DNA from 3 places in the Streptomyces sp. MMCC 100 genome. Region 2 is predicted to be linked to each of the others. Evidence: riboswitches for the same ligand, from Rfam matches in the RefSeq annotation. Region 2 holds a riboswitch; each other region holds the start of a gene.
The links. Region 2 has a riboswitch for cobalamin ahead of ABS735_RS30490 (ribonucleoside-diphosphate reductase subunit alpha). Riboswitches for the same ligand answer to the same signal wherever they lie in the genome.
Positions count from the first base shown of each region.

Region 1: it holds a riboswitch for cobalamin, as region 2 does, so the genes downstream of both, ABS735_RS08530 (cobalamin biosynthesis protein) here and ABS735_RS30490 (ribonucleoside-diphosphate reductase subunit alpha) in region 2, are expected to answer to the same signal.
Region 3: it holds a riboswitch for cobalamin, as region 2 does, so the genes downstream of both, ABS735_RS27285 (energy-coupling factor ABC transporter permease) here and ABS735_RS30490 (ribonucleoside-diphosphate reductase subunit alpha) in region 2, are expected to answer to the same signal.

Region 1 covers NZ_JBGORK020000001.1:1,868,563-1,872,835, reverse strand. Annotated here, with positions in the region: gene ABS735_RS08545 (class II aldolase/adducin family protein) at 1-525, opposite strand, end outside; gene pitH (low-affinity phosphate transporter PitH) at 750-2,030, shown strand; gene ABS735_RS08535 (hypothetical protein) at 2,065-2,286, shown strand; cobalamin riboswitch at 2,436-2,577, shown strand; gene ABS735_RS08530 (cobalamin biosynthesis protein) at 2,685-3,689, shown strand; gene ABS735_RS08525 (cobyric acid synthase) at 3,686-4,273, shown strand, end outside.
Region 2 covers NZ_JBGORK020000001.1:6,618,205-6,622,477, forward strand. Annotated here, with positions in the region: gene mctP (monocarboxylate uptake permease MctP) at 1-1,284, shown strand, start outside; gene ABS735_RS30485 (GNAT family N-acetyltransferase) at 1,370-1,876, shown strand; cobalamin riboswitch at 1,942-2,085, shown strand; gene ABS735_RS30490 (ribonucleoside-diphosphate reductase subunit alpha) at 2,210-4,273, shown strand, end outside.
Region 3 covers NZ_JBGORK020000001.1:5,886,568-5,890,840, reverse strand. Annotated here, with positions in the region: gene ABS735_RS27300 (ATP-binding cassette domain-containing protein) at 1-195, opposite strand, end outside; gene cbiQ (cobalt ECF transporter T component CbiQ) at 192-941, opposite strand; gene ABS735_RS27290 (energy-coupling factor ABC transporter substrate-binding protein) at 942-1,289, opposite strand; gene ABS735_RS27285 (energy-coupling factor ABC transporter permease) at 1,286-2,005, opposite strand; cobalamin riboswitch at 2,036-2,221, opposite strand; gene ABS735_RS27280 (MerR family transcriptional regulator) at 2,292-2,927, opposite strand; gene ABS735_RS27275 (potassium channel family protein) at 2,981-3,547, opposite strand; gene ABS735_RS27270 (chloride channel protein) at 3,544-4,273, opposite strand, start outside.

The sequences.
Region 1 (4,273 bases), 4.7 Mb from region 2:
CCGGAGCAGGCAGCCGGTGCGGTCGGTGAGGGCGTCGAGCATGGCGCGGGCCAGTTCGTCGGTGCCGTAGGCGGCGTACGGGGCGACCCGGACGGGACCGCCGAGCGCGGCGGTCATGTAGTGCACCGGCGGGAGTTCGGGGACGAGCAGCGAGACGGCCGTCGCGTGCACGGCGTGGGTGTGGACGACGGCCCGGGCGCCGGGGTCGGCGCGGTACACGGCCAGGTGCATGGGGAGTTCGCTGGTGGGGACCAGGGTGCCGAGCACCTGGCGTCCGTCCAGGTCGACGCCGGTCACGTCGGCCGGGGTCAGCCGGTCGTAGGGCACGCCCGACGGGGTGACCAGGACCGTGTCGCCGACGCGCACCGAGACGTTGCCGGAGGTGCCGACCACCAGCCCGTCCGCCACCGTGCGCCGGGCCGTGGCGACGAGTTCCTGCCAGGCCGACTCGCAGGCCGCCTCACCGGTCGTCTTCCTGACCGGCTCACCGGCCGCGTCCGCCCGCCCGGCCCGCGAATACGTCACAGTCACCGTCTCCTTCCGGGCCGCCCGCGCGCCCCTCATGCCCGTCGTCGAACGGCCTCGCGGTGATCCTGCCAGGGACGTCTCCGGAGAGCACCGGAGCGGGCACGCAGAGGGAGGCACGGACACCGCTTCCGGTCACCGTGACGCCCTGCCCAGTTCATCTTCCGTTCACTCTGGTTACCTACGTTCGTCGCGCCAACGACCTCGAACGATTGCCTGGGTAAATGGAAAGCTTCTCGCTGATCCTCGCGATTGTGGTGGTAACCGCACTCGCGTTTGATTTCACGAACGGTTTCCACGACACCGCGAACGCGATGGCAACGACCATTTCGACCGGTGCGCTCAAGCCCAAGGTGGCGGTGGCGATGTCCGCCGTCCTCAACCTTGTAGGCGCCTTCCTCTCGGTGGAGGTCGCCAACACGATCTCCAAGGGTCTCGTCGACGAGACCGGCATCCGTCCCGAGGTCATCTTCGCCGCACTGGTCGGCGCGATCCTCTGGAACCTGCTGACCTGGCTGGTCGGGCTCCCGTCCAGTTCCTCGCACGCCCTGATGGGCGGCCTGATCGGTGCCGCCGTCGCCTCGGCCGGCATCGGCGCGGTCAACGGCGACGTGCTCGTCACCAAGGTGCTCCTGCCCGCGATCGCCGCCCCGATCGTGGCCGGCGTCGCGGCGATGCTCGCGTCCCGGATGACGTACTCGCTGGGCCGCAAGGCCGACGGCAAGGCCGCCGCGAAGGGCTACCGCGCCGGCCAGATCGCCTCCGCCGGTCTGGTCTCGCTGGCCCACGGCACCAACGACGCCCAGAAGACCATGGGCATCATCACCCTCGCCCTGATCGCCGGCGGCTCGCTCGCCCCCGACTCCGACCCGCCCGTGTGGGTCATCCTGGGTGCGGGTCTGGCCATCGCGCTCGGCACCTACCTGGGCGGCTGGCGCATCATCCGCACCATGGGCAAGGGCCTGACCGACCTCCAGCCGCAGCAGGGCTTCGCCGCCCAGACCAGCGCCGCCACGGTCATCCTGGCCTCCTCCCACCTCGGCTTCTCCCTCTCCACCACGCACTCGGTCTCCGGCGCGGTGATGGGCGCGGGCCTCGGCCGCAAGGGCGGCGTGGTCCGCTGGTCCACGGCCACCCGGATGTTCGTCGCCTGGGGCCTGACGCTGCCGGCCGCGGCCCTGGTCGCCGCGCTCGCCGAGTGGGTCTGCCGCCTCGGCGACTGGGGCACGGCCCTCGTCGCGGTGTTCCTGATCGCGTCCAGCTTCGCGATCTGGCGGATCTCCCGCCGCGAGGTCGTCGACCACACCAACGTCGTCGACGGCGACACGGTGGGCGCCGGGGAGCCCGGGTCCGTCGAGCCGTCCGAGCCGGCCGGTGTGGTCACCACGGCCATGGCCGCCGTGTCCCCGCCCCCGGCGGGCCTGACCGAGGACCTGGCGGCCACCGTCCCGGCCCCGGCCGCCACCGCCGATCCCAAGGCCCCGTCGGCCGCCACCACCGTCTGAGCCCGCGACCCGGGTACGAAGGAAGCGAACCTCCATGAGCATCGACTGGGCAGCCCTCGGCTCCGTCTTCGGCGTCAGCCTCGTGGTCACGGTGGCCCTGGTGGGCCTGTTCACCCTCGGCATCGTCGGCCTCTCCCGCCAGGAGCGGGCCGCCGCCGAGGGCGGCTCCGCGGCCCTCGCGGTCACCGGCGCGTACGCGTGCTTCGCGGCCTGCACGGCGGCGGTGGCGTACGGGATCTATCTGATCGTCGCCTGAGCGCTCTCCGAAACACCGCGCACGCCCCGGGGCGGGGCGCGGGACGGGCTCGAACCGTTCCGCGCCCCGCCTCTTCGCGTGCCGGCGCACACCCTTCGGGTGTGGGCCTTCGCACACTCCCCCGTCGCAGGTCAACGCCAGGTTGACGGGTGTTCGCGGGCCGTGGTGGACTTCCGGGGCCATCTACGGCGGCAGGAGAGGAAGCCCGGTGCGAATCCGGCGCGGTCCCGCCACTGTGACCGGGGATCAGGACCCCCGGGAGCCAGGAACTCTCACCGCCGGACTCTTCGAACCAGGGCGTGGACACCCTGAGTGAGGACATGACGCGATGCCCGGCTGCCGCCACCGCTCGACGCCCAGTACCAGGTGCTTCCCTGCCCGTGTGACCGGCTGAGCCCATGCGTGCCGGACGCGTCTTCGCGTACGGCGCCGCCGCCGGCCTCCTCGGTGACCTCCTCCTCGGCGACCCGCGCCGCGGACACCCGGTCGCCGCGTTCGGCCGTGCCGCGGGCGCCGTGGAACAGCTGCTGTGGCGGGACCACCGGGGCTGGGGCGCCCTGCACACCGTCGTGTGCGCCGGTGGCGCCGCCGCCCTCGGGCTGGCCGCCTCCCGGCTCGTGCGCCGCTCCCCCGCCGCCTCCGTCGCGCTGACCGGTGCGGCCACCTGGGCCGTGGTCGGCGGCACTTCGCTCGCCCGCGAGGCCGGTGCGATCGGCCGGGCCCTGGAGGCCGGGGACGTCGAGGCGGCACGTGCGCGGCTGCCGCACCTGTGCGGGCGGGACCCGCGGGCGCTGGACGCCGACGGGATCGCCCGGGCCGTCGTGGAGTCCGTCGCCGAGAACACCTCGGACGCGGTGGTGGGCGCGCTGGTGTGGGGCGCCGTGGCCGGAGTGCCCGGGCTGCTCGGCTTCCGGGCCGTCAACACCCTGGACGCCATGGTCGGCCACAAGTCGCCCAGGTACCGCCGCTACGGCTGGGCCTCCGCCCGCCTCGACGACCTCGCGGGCTGGCCGGGCGCCCGCCTGACCGCCGTCCTGACCACCGTGGCCGGCGGCGATCCCCGGGGCGCCGTACGGGCCTGGCGTGCGGACGCCGCACAGCACCCGAGCCCCAACGCCGGGCCCGTGGAGGCCTCCTTCGCGGGCGCCCTGGGCGTACGGCTCGGCGGGACGCTCTCCTACGGCGGGCGGGTGGAGCACCGGCCCGTCCTCAACGGCACCGCGGGACGCGCCGTACGGGCCGGTGCCGGCGACATCGACCGGGCGGTACGGCTGTCCCGGCGCGTGGGCTGGCTGGCGCTGGGCGTGTGCGCGGGCGCACGGCTGCTCGCGCGCGGGGCCGCCGGGAGCGCGCACCGGGCCGCCCGGAACAACCGGGGCGTCAGGAAGGGACGTACGTCATGAACGGTGGCCTGCTCGTCGCCGGCACCACCTCCGACGCCGGCAAGAGCGTCGTCACCGCCGGTATCTGCCGCTGGCTGGTGCGCCAGGGCGTCAACGTCGCGCCCTTCAAGGCGCAGAACATGTCGCTCAACTCCTTCGTGACCCGCGAGGGCGCCGAGATCGGGCGGGCGCAGGCCATGCAGGCCCAGGCCTGCCGCGTGGAGCCGACCGCGCACATGAACCCAGTGCTGCTCAAGCCCGGCGGGGAGCGCAGCAGCCAGGTCGTGCTGCTCGGCAGACCCGTCGGCGAGATGAGCGCCCGCGGCTACCACGGCGGGCGCCAGGAGCGGCTGCTCGGCACGGTGCTCGACTCGCTCGCCCAACTCCGTGCCTCCTACGACGCGGTGATCTGCGAGGGGGCCGGCAGCCCGGCCGAGATCAATCTGCGCCGCACCGACATCGTCAACATGGGGATCGCCCGGGGCGCCGGACTGCCCGTCCTCGTCGTCGGCGACATCGACCGCGGGGGCGTCTTCGCCTCCTTCTTCGGCACGGTGGCGCTGCTGGCACCCGAGGACCAGGCGCTGGTCGCCGGGTTCCTCGTC
Region 2 (4,273 bases):
CACGGATACGTGACGACCTCGGACTTCGTGCGCGGCCGGTTCGGCTCCAAGGGCCTGTCGCTGGCGGTGGCCGTCACCGGCATCCTGGCGACCATGCCGTACATCGCGCTGCAGCTGGTCGGCATCCAGGCCGTGCTCGACGTGATGGGCGTCGGCGGCGGCGAGGACACCAACTGGTTCGTCAAGGACCTGCCGCTGCTGATCGCCTTCGGTGTGCTGGCGGCGTACACCTATTCGTCGGGACTGCGCGCGCCCGCGCTGATCGCGTTCGTGAAGGACACGCTGATCTACATCGTCATCGCGGTGGCGATCATCTACATCCCGATCAAGCTGGGCGGCTTCGACGACATCTTCGCGTCGGCGAGCGACAAGTTCACCGAGACGGGAGCGGGCGGAGTGGTGCCGGCCGCGGGAGGGCAGTGGACGTACGCGACCCTCGCGCTCGGCTCGGCCCTCGCGCTCTTCATGTACCCGCACTCGATCACCGCCACGCTGTCCTCGCGCAGCCGTGAGGTGATCCGCCGCAACACCACGATCCTGCCGCTGTACTCGCTGATGCTGGGCCTGCTCGCGCTGCTGGGCTTCATGGCGATCGCGGCCGGGGTCAAGGTGGAGAACGGCCAGCTGGCGATCCCGCAGCTGTTCGAGAACATGTTCCCGGACTGGTTCGCGGGCGTGGCCTTCGCGGCGATCGGCATCGGCGCGCTGGTCCCGGCGGCGATCATGTCGATCGCGGCCGCGAACCTGTTCACCCGCAACATCTACAAGGACTTCATCAAGCCGGACGCCACGCCGCAGCAGGAGACCAAGGTCTCCAAGCTGGTGTCGCTCCTGGTGAAGGTGGGCGCGCTGATCTTCGTCCTGGGCATGGACAAGACCGTCGCGATCAACTTCCAGCTGCTGGGCGGCATCTGGATCCTGCAGACCTTCCCGGCCCTGGTCGGCGGCCTGTTCACCCGCTGGTTCCACCGCTGGGCGCTGCTCGGCGGCTGGGCGGTCGGCATGGTCTACGGCACGGTCGCCGCCTACGGGGTCGCCTCGCCGACGCAAGCGCACTTCGGCGGCTCCTCCGAGGAGATCCCCGGCATCGGCGAGATCGGCTACATCGGCCTCACCGCCTTCGTGCTGAACGTCCTGGTCACGGTGGTCCTCACCTTCGTCCTGAAGGCGGTCAAGGCGCCCGACGGCGTCGACGAGACCAAGCCGAGCGACTACACGGCGGACGCCGGCGACCCGGGTGTCCAGGTGGAACTGCCGCCGGCCACGGCGGGCAGCTCGCACTGATCCCTGGTTCGAGTTCCTGCTTCGAGACGGGCCGTCGGAGAAATCCGGCGGCCCGTTGTCGCACCCGTCGGGCACACTCGGCGCTATGGACTTCGTGATCCGGCGGGCGACGGCCGAGGGGTACGACACCCTCGGCGAGATCACCGCGCAGGCCTACCTGCGCGACGGCCTCCTCGACTTCGGGGAGAGCGACTCGTACCTGGACGAGCTGCGCGACGTGGCCAAGCGGGCGGCGGCCGCCGAGGTGCTGGTCGCCGCGGCGGACGGCCGGGTGCTCGGCGGCGTGACCTTCGTGCCGTCCGGCGGGCCCATGGCGGACATCGCGGGCCCCGGCGAGGCCGAGATACGCATGCTCGCCGTCGCCCGCGAGGCACGCGGCCGCGGGGCCGGCGAGGCCCTCGTACGGGCCTGCGTGGACCGCGCCCGGACCGTGCCGGGCTGCGTGGGCGTCGTGCTGTCGACCCAGGCCACCATGCGCACCGCCCACCGCCTCTACGAGCGCCTGGGCTTCGTCCGCACGCCCGACCGCGACTGGAACCCCCTGCCGGAGCTGGACGACATCATGCTGCTCACTTACGAACTGACGCTCTGACACCGGCGCGACACCCCATCGGGACACAACATCTGGGGGTGCTCGCGTCACCCGGCACAAGATGTATGCTCGTGCTCGCTGTCGCCGCAGGGGAATCCGGTGCGAATCCGGAACTGTCCCGCAACGGTGTACTTGCGTGTATCCGTACGTCTTCGCATGTGCGCGCACGCCTGTTCAGTCCGAGGACCTGCCGACAGCGCGCCCGGCCGTCCCGGCCCGGGTGCCATGACGTCCGGGCCTCGTGGAGTGGGCCGGTGGACGCGACGCCGCGTGCGCTCGTGTGCTGCCCCCTGCCCTCCGCCAGGCCCCGTGCCGAGCGAGGGAGTGCTCCACGTGACCATCGCGCCAGCCGATCCGGCTTCAGCGACCCCGGTGACGGCGACCGGGGAATCCGACGGACCCGGTGCCGCCCTGCTGCGGACCCTGACCGGGCTGACCGCCGACCTCACCGACGCCGATCCCGGCCGGGTGGCCGCCGCCGCACTGCGCGGCCGGTCCGCCCGCGCGGACGAGGCCGAGCTGCGCGAGCTGGCCACGGAGGCGGCCGCCGGTCTGATCTCCGAGGACCCGGTCTACTCCCGGCTGGCCGCCCGGCTGCTGAGCATCGGCATCCGCGCCGAGGCCGCCACCCAGGGCGTCGTCACCTTCACCGACTCCGTCGCCACCGGCCACCGCGAGGGCCTGATCGCCGACCGCACCGCCGCGTTCGTACGGCTGCACGCGGACCGCCTTGACGCGCTGATCGATCCGGCCGCCGACGACCGCTTCGGCTACTTCGGTCTGCGCACCCTGTACAGCCGCTACCTGCTCCGCCATCCGATCACCCGCAAGGCCGTCGAGACGCCCCAGCACTTCATGCTGCGGGTCGCCGCCGGACTCGCCGAGGACGACACCGTCCGCGCGGTGGACGAAGTGGCCGCCCTCTACGGCCTGATGAGCCGCCTCGACTACCTCCCCTCCTCCCCCACCCTCTTCAACTCCGGCACCCGGCACGCCCAGATGTCGTCCTGCTACCTCCTGGACTCCCCCAAGGACGAGCTGGACTCCCTCTACGACCGCCTCCACCAGGTCGCCCGCCTCTCCAAGCACGCCGGCGGCATCGGCATCGCCTACTCCCGCGTCCGCGCCCGCGGTTCGCTGATCCGCGGCACCAACGGGCACTCCAACGGCATCGTCCCGTTCCTGAAGACGCTGGACGCCTCGGTGGCCGCCGTGAACCAGGGCGGCCGGCGCAAGGGCGCGGCGGCGGTCTACCTGGAGACCTGGCACGCGGACGTCGAGGAGTTCCTGGAGCTGCGGGACAACACCGGTGAGGACGCCCGCCGTACGCACAACCTGAACCTCGCGCACTGGATCCCGGACGAGTTCATGCGCCGGGTGGACACCGACGGGACCTGGTCGCTGTTCTCCCCCGCCGACGTGCCGGAGCTGACCGACCTGTGGGGCGAGGAGTTCGACGCCGCCTACCGCAGGGCGGAGGAGGCGGGGCTCGCCCGCAAGACGCTGCCCGCCCGCGAGCTGTACGGCCGCATGATGCGCACCCTCGCGCAGACCGGCAACGGCTGGATGACCTTCAAGGACACCGCCAACCGGACCGCGAACCAGACCGCGGTCCCCGGCCACGTCGTCCACTCCTCCAACCTCTGCACGGAGATCCTCGAGGTCACCGACGACGGGGAGACGGCGGTCTGCAACCTGGGCTCGGTCAACCTCGGCGCCTTCGCCGACCCCGCGAGGGGCGACATGGACTGGGAACGCCTGGACGCCACCGTCCGCACCGCCGTCACCTTCCTCGACCGGGTCGTCGACATCAACTTCTACCCGACCGAGCAGGCGGGCCGCTCCAACGCCCGCTGGCGCCCGGTCGGCCTCGGCGCGATGGGCCTGCAGGACGTCTTCTTCCAGCTGCGCCTGCCCTTCGACTCCCCCGAGGCGAAGGCCCTGTCCACCCGCATCGCCGAGCGGATCATGCTCGCCGCGTACGAGACCTCCGCCGACCTCGCCGAGCGCAACGGCCCCGCGCCGGCCTGGGAGAAGACCCGCACGGCCCGGGGCGTGCTGCACCCGGACCACTACGGCGTCGAGCCCGTCTGGCCGGAGCGCTGGGCCGCGCTGCGCGAGCGCATGGCCACGACCGGGCTGCGCAATTCCCTGCTCCTGGCCATCGCTCCGACCGCGACCATCGCCTCCATCGCCGGTGTCTACGAGTGCATCGAGCCGCAGGTGTCCAACCTCTTCAAGCGCGAGACGCTGTCGGGTGAGTTCCTCCAGGTCAACTCCTACCTGGTGGACGACCTCAAGCGGCTCGGCGTGTGGGACGCACGCACCCGCGAGGCGCTGCGCGAGGCCAACGGCTCGGTGCAGGGCTTCACCTGGATCCCCGAGGACGTGCGCGCG
Region 3 (4,273 bases), 730 kb from region 2:
CGGCCGAAGTCCGCCGCTGAGCAGCCGCATCAGCGTGGTCTTCCCACTGCCGTTGCGGCCCAGCAGCGCCAGCGCACGCCCCTCACGCACCGCGAAGTCCAGCCCCGCCAGCACGTCCGGGCCCTCCTCGTACGCGAACGACGCGCCCCGCAGGGCGACCAGGGCCGGTTCCGCTGCTTGCGCCGGTTCGCTCACGACAGGGGTCCTTCCAGTACGAGGGTGAGGCCGGCCAGCGCCGCAAGGAGCGCGACGCTCGCCGCCGTGAACGGCACCGAGACGCGGGCCTCCGGCACCAGCACGCGCAGGGTGCCGTCGTAACCGCGCCCGGCGAGCCCCGACTGGAGCCGCGCCGCCCGGTCGAAGGCCCGCACGAACGCGGTGGCGCCGAGCCCCCCGAGCGAACGCCAGGTCGCCGCCCGCGTGGTGTGCCCCAGCCGCGCGGCCTGCGCCTCACGGATCCGGCGCACGGAGTCCAGCAGCAGGAAACTCATCCGGTACGTCACCAGCGCCACGTCCACGACCGGCGCGGGCACCCCGGCCCGCACCAGCCGGGGCAGCAGGTCGGACATCGGCGTGGTGAACGCGAACAGCAGCACCCCCAGCGAGGCCGCCGAGGTGCGCAGCAGCAGCCCACCCGCGCGCACCGCACCGCCGTCGGCCGCCGACAGGAACCCGTCCAGGCCCCCGACCTGCACCAGCAGCGGCAGCGCCCCCGTCACGCAGAAGCCCAGCGGCACCCGGTACGCCCGCCACAGCCGGCGCCCGGGCACGCCCGCCGGGCCGAGCAGCACCGTCAGCGCCGTCACCAGCACCAGCGCCGCACCCGGCCACGGCGGCAGCGAGATCGCGAGCACGGTCAGACCGAGACCGAGCACGGCCTTGTCCACGGGATGGCGGCGGCGCCAGCGACTGCCGTGCGCCGCCGCGTCGATCGGCAGCACTCAGTCCCCTTCAGGGGTGTCCCGCGGTGCCGCCGTCGCCGCCAACGCCCGCCCCTCACCCTGCCGTCGGCCCCGGCGCAGCCCGAAGTAGTACGCCAGCACCCCCGCGCCGAGCGCGGCCTGCAGTGCGAACAGCGCCGACTCGACCTCCCCGGACGGGGGTTCGTACAGCGGGGAGAACCACGGCTCGTAGTCCGGCTCGATCTCGGTGATCGCCGTCTCGGCCTCCGCGTCGGCCCCGGCGAACGGCTCCTCCTTGTGGTCGCCGAGCCCCAGCACCAGCGGCAGCACCGCCAGCGCGGCCACGGCGAGCAGCAGCAGGGCGTTGATCTTCGCGTTGCGGCTCATCGGGCCACCGCCTGTTCCTTGGTCCCCGTGCCCGTGCCCGCGCCCGTCCCCGCCTTCGCCGGCAGCACGCCCAGCCGGGTCAGTTCGCCCTTGCTGGACTGCACAAGGAGCCGCATCACGATCACCGTGAGCAGGCCCTCGCTCACCGCGAGCGGGATCTGCGTGACGGCGAAGATGGACCCGAACTTGCCGAGCGCGCCCAGGAACCCGCTGCTCGGGTCCGGGAAGGCCAGCGCCAGCTGCACGCTCGTGACGCAGTACGTGGACAGGTCGGCGACGAACGCCCCGAAGAACACGGTGACCATCAACGGCACGTCCCAGCGGCGCAGCAGCCGGTAGACGCCGTACCCGGCCCAGGGGCCGACGATGGCCATCGAGAAGACGTTCGCGCCGAGCGTGGTCAGCCCGCCGTGGGCGAGCAGCAGCGCCTGGAAGAGCAGGGTGATGGTGCCCAGGACCGCCATGATAGGCGGCCGGAACAGGATCGCGCCCAGGCCGGTGCCGGTCGGGTGCGAGCAACTCCCGGTGACGGACGGCAGTTTCAGGGCCGACAGGACGAACGTGAAGGCTCCGGAGGCGCCGAGGAGCAGTGTGCTCTCGGGATGCTCCCTGACCTCACGGGTGAGTGACCGGACTCCGTGGACGACGAACGGCGCGGACGCGACACCCCAGGCGATCGCGTGCGCCGGTGGCAGAAAGCCCTCGGCTATGTGCATGGCTCAGCAGACCCTCTCCAGCACCTCGTGGATGGACGACGCGCCTTGGCCGGTCTCCTGGCTTACGGGTACCACCGCCCGTGCTCCGCCTTCCCGGACCGCAAGCGATCCAGTGGCTGCCCCTGAGGGCCGGAGCCGGACTTCCCGATTCACAGTGGCGAGGGCCGCACCGGCATCACACCGGATTTCCCGTTCACCAAGGCGTGGCGACAGTAGTGCTCCCACGCGGGTGGGCACAAGCGGGCCTCGGGTCCCGCGGACGTACCGCCGGGCCCTCGCAGAGGCCTCAGGCCTGCCGAAACGCGCGGCGCCGCCGGTCCGACATCCGCCGCCGTCCGTCCTCGCTCAGCGTGGCGAAGATCTCCGCGCGCCTGTGGTGCAGGGCACGGAGTCCGTCCTCACCGAGGGACTCGGCGTAGCGGCGGCGCGCCTCGCTCAGGCGGTCCACCTCTTCCGGTGTCAGGGGCCGGTCCATCGCGGTCATCTCCTCGATCACGTTCAGATAGGCCTCGGTCGAGCCGTCGGCCGAGGCGTCGAGCGCACCCAGTACGCCCAGCAGTCGCAGTCGCAGTCGCAGTCGCAGTCGCAGTCGCAGCCGCAGCCGCAGCCGGAGCTCGGCGGTCTGCCGCAGCCGCTCCTCGACGACTTCGAGCTGCCGTCGGATCAGCTCCGCCGGGTCGTGGTCGGGTTCGGCGTCCAGTACGGCGCGGATCCGTGCCAGGGGCAGCCCGAAGCCGCGCAGCGCCAGGACGCGGTGCAGGCGCCGGACGCCGGCGGCGTCGTAGCAGCGGTGGCCGCCGTCGGTGCGGGCGGACGGCGTGAGCAGTCCCAGCCGGCGGTAGTAGCGCAGGGCGCGGATGCTCAGTCCGGTCTCCCGCGCGAGTTCGCCGATGCGACGGGTGCCGTCGGCCGAATGCGTCATGCAGCTCCTCCACACGTGTGCGACCGAGGCCAGGAGGTGACGCGGCGGCAGTTTCAAGGCCCGTTCCAGCGGGAGCGGCCCCGCTCGGGCCGCCGGGCCACCATGTCCCGCATCCGGGTGGTCAGCGCGGTCGCCGCGGCCGTGAGGAAGACGAAGCTGTAGGTGATCTGCAGGATCGTCACGACCCGCGCGGCCTGGCCCCGCGGGGTGATGTCCCCGTACCCGACGGTGGCGAGCGTCACCACGGTGAAGTACAGCGCGTCGACCCTGGTGTGCAGCCCGCTGAACTCGCCCGGCTGCTTGGCGAGGGCGTAGTACGTGGCCGAGAAGACGTGCACGGACAGGACGATCAGCAGGGAGATGACCACCCCGGGCCGGCTGTCCGGACGGTCGAGGAGGACGTGCCGGATCTGCCGGAGCAGCAGTACGGCCACGACGGTCAGCAGCAGGGCGAACAGCGCCCAGCTCAGCACGGGCCGCTGGGGGCCCAGGTGGTCGAGGGGGAGCAGGAAATAGGCCACGACCACGGCGGCCGCGATCCCGGCCCGTACGAGCCAGGGCCGGACGGATGCCCAGCCGGTACGGGGGCGTGCGGTCCGGCCGCCCGTCCGGTCCGTCACGGTCCCGCTCCCGTCGTCGACGCCCCGCCCGACGCCCCGGCCGCCTTCGGCTCGGTCCGGCGCACCAGCTGGGCGACGACGAAGGCGACGACCGACGCCATGACGATCAGCGGCATCTGGTCGTGGGCGTCCCGGCCCATCAGCAGCACCGCCAGGACCGCGCTGGCCAGCGGCAGCCCCGTCACCGCGGCCGCCGCGGCGGAGACGCCGAGGGCGAGGGCCGGGGTCGCGCCGAATCCGGGCAGCCCGGAGCAGGCCGAGGCGGTCGCCGCGCCCAGCAGTACGGCCGGGAAGATCGGGCCGCCGCGCAGAGCGCCCAGCGCGACGCCCCAGGCCAGTCCCTTGCACGCGACCAGGGCGACCAGGGCCCCCACGGACCAGGCGTGCGGGTGCGCGGCGAGCTGGGCGAGGGTGGACTGGCCGGACAGCGCGGCCTCGGCCGGGGAGCGGCCGGTGATCAGCGCGTACGCGGCGACACAGACGCCGACCGCGGTGGCGCAGGCGATGGTGCGCGCGGCCGTGTGGTGCCGCGTCCAGGTGACGGTGCGGCGGCCCAGCTCACGGCCCAGCGTGACCAGTACGGCGATCAGGGCGGCCGTGGGAAGGCCCCACAGGAAGTCGCCCGCGTCCGGACCGGCCTGGGGCGGCAGCTCGGGCAGGGCCAGCGCGCCGATCTTCAGTCCCGTCCACTGCCCGAAGCCGGTGAAGACCAGGGCGCCCGTCGCG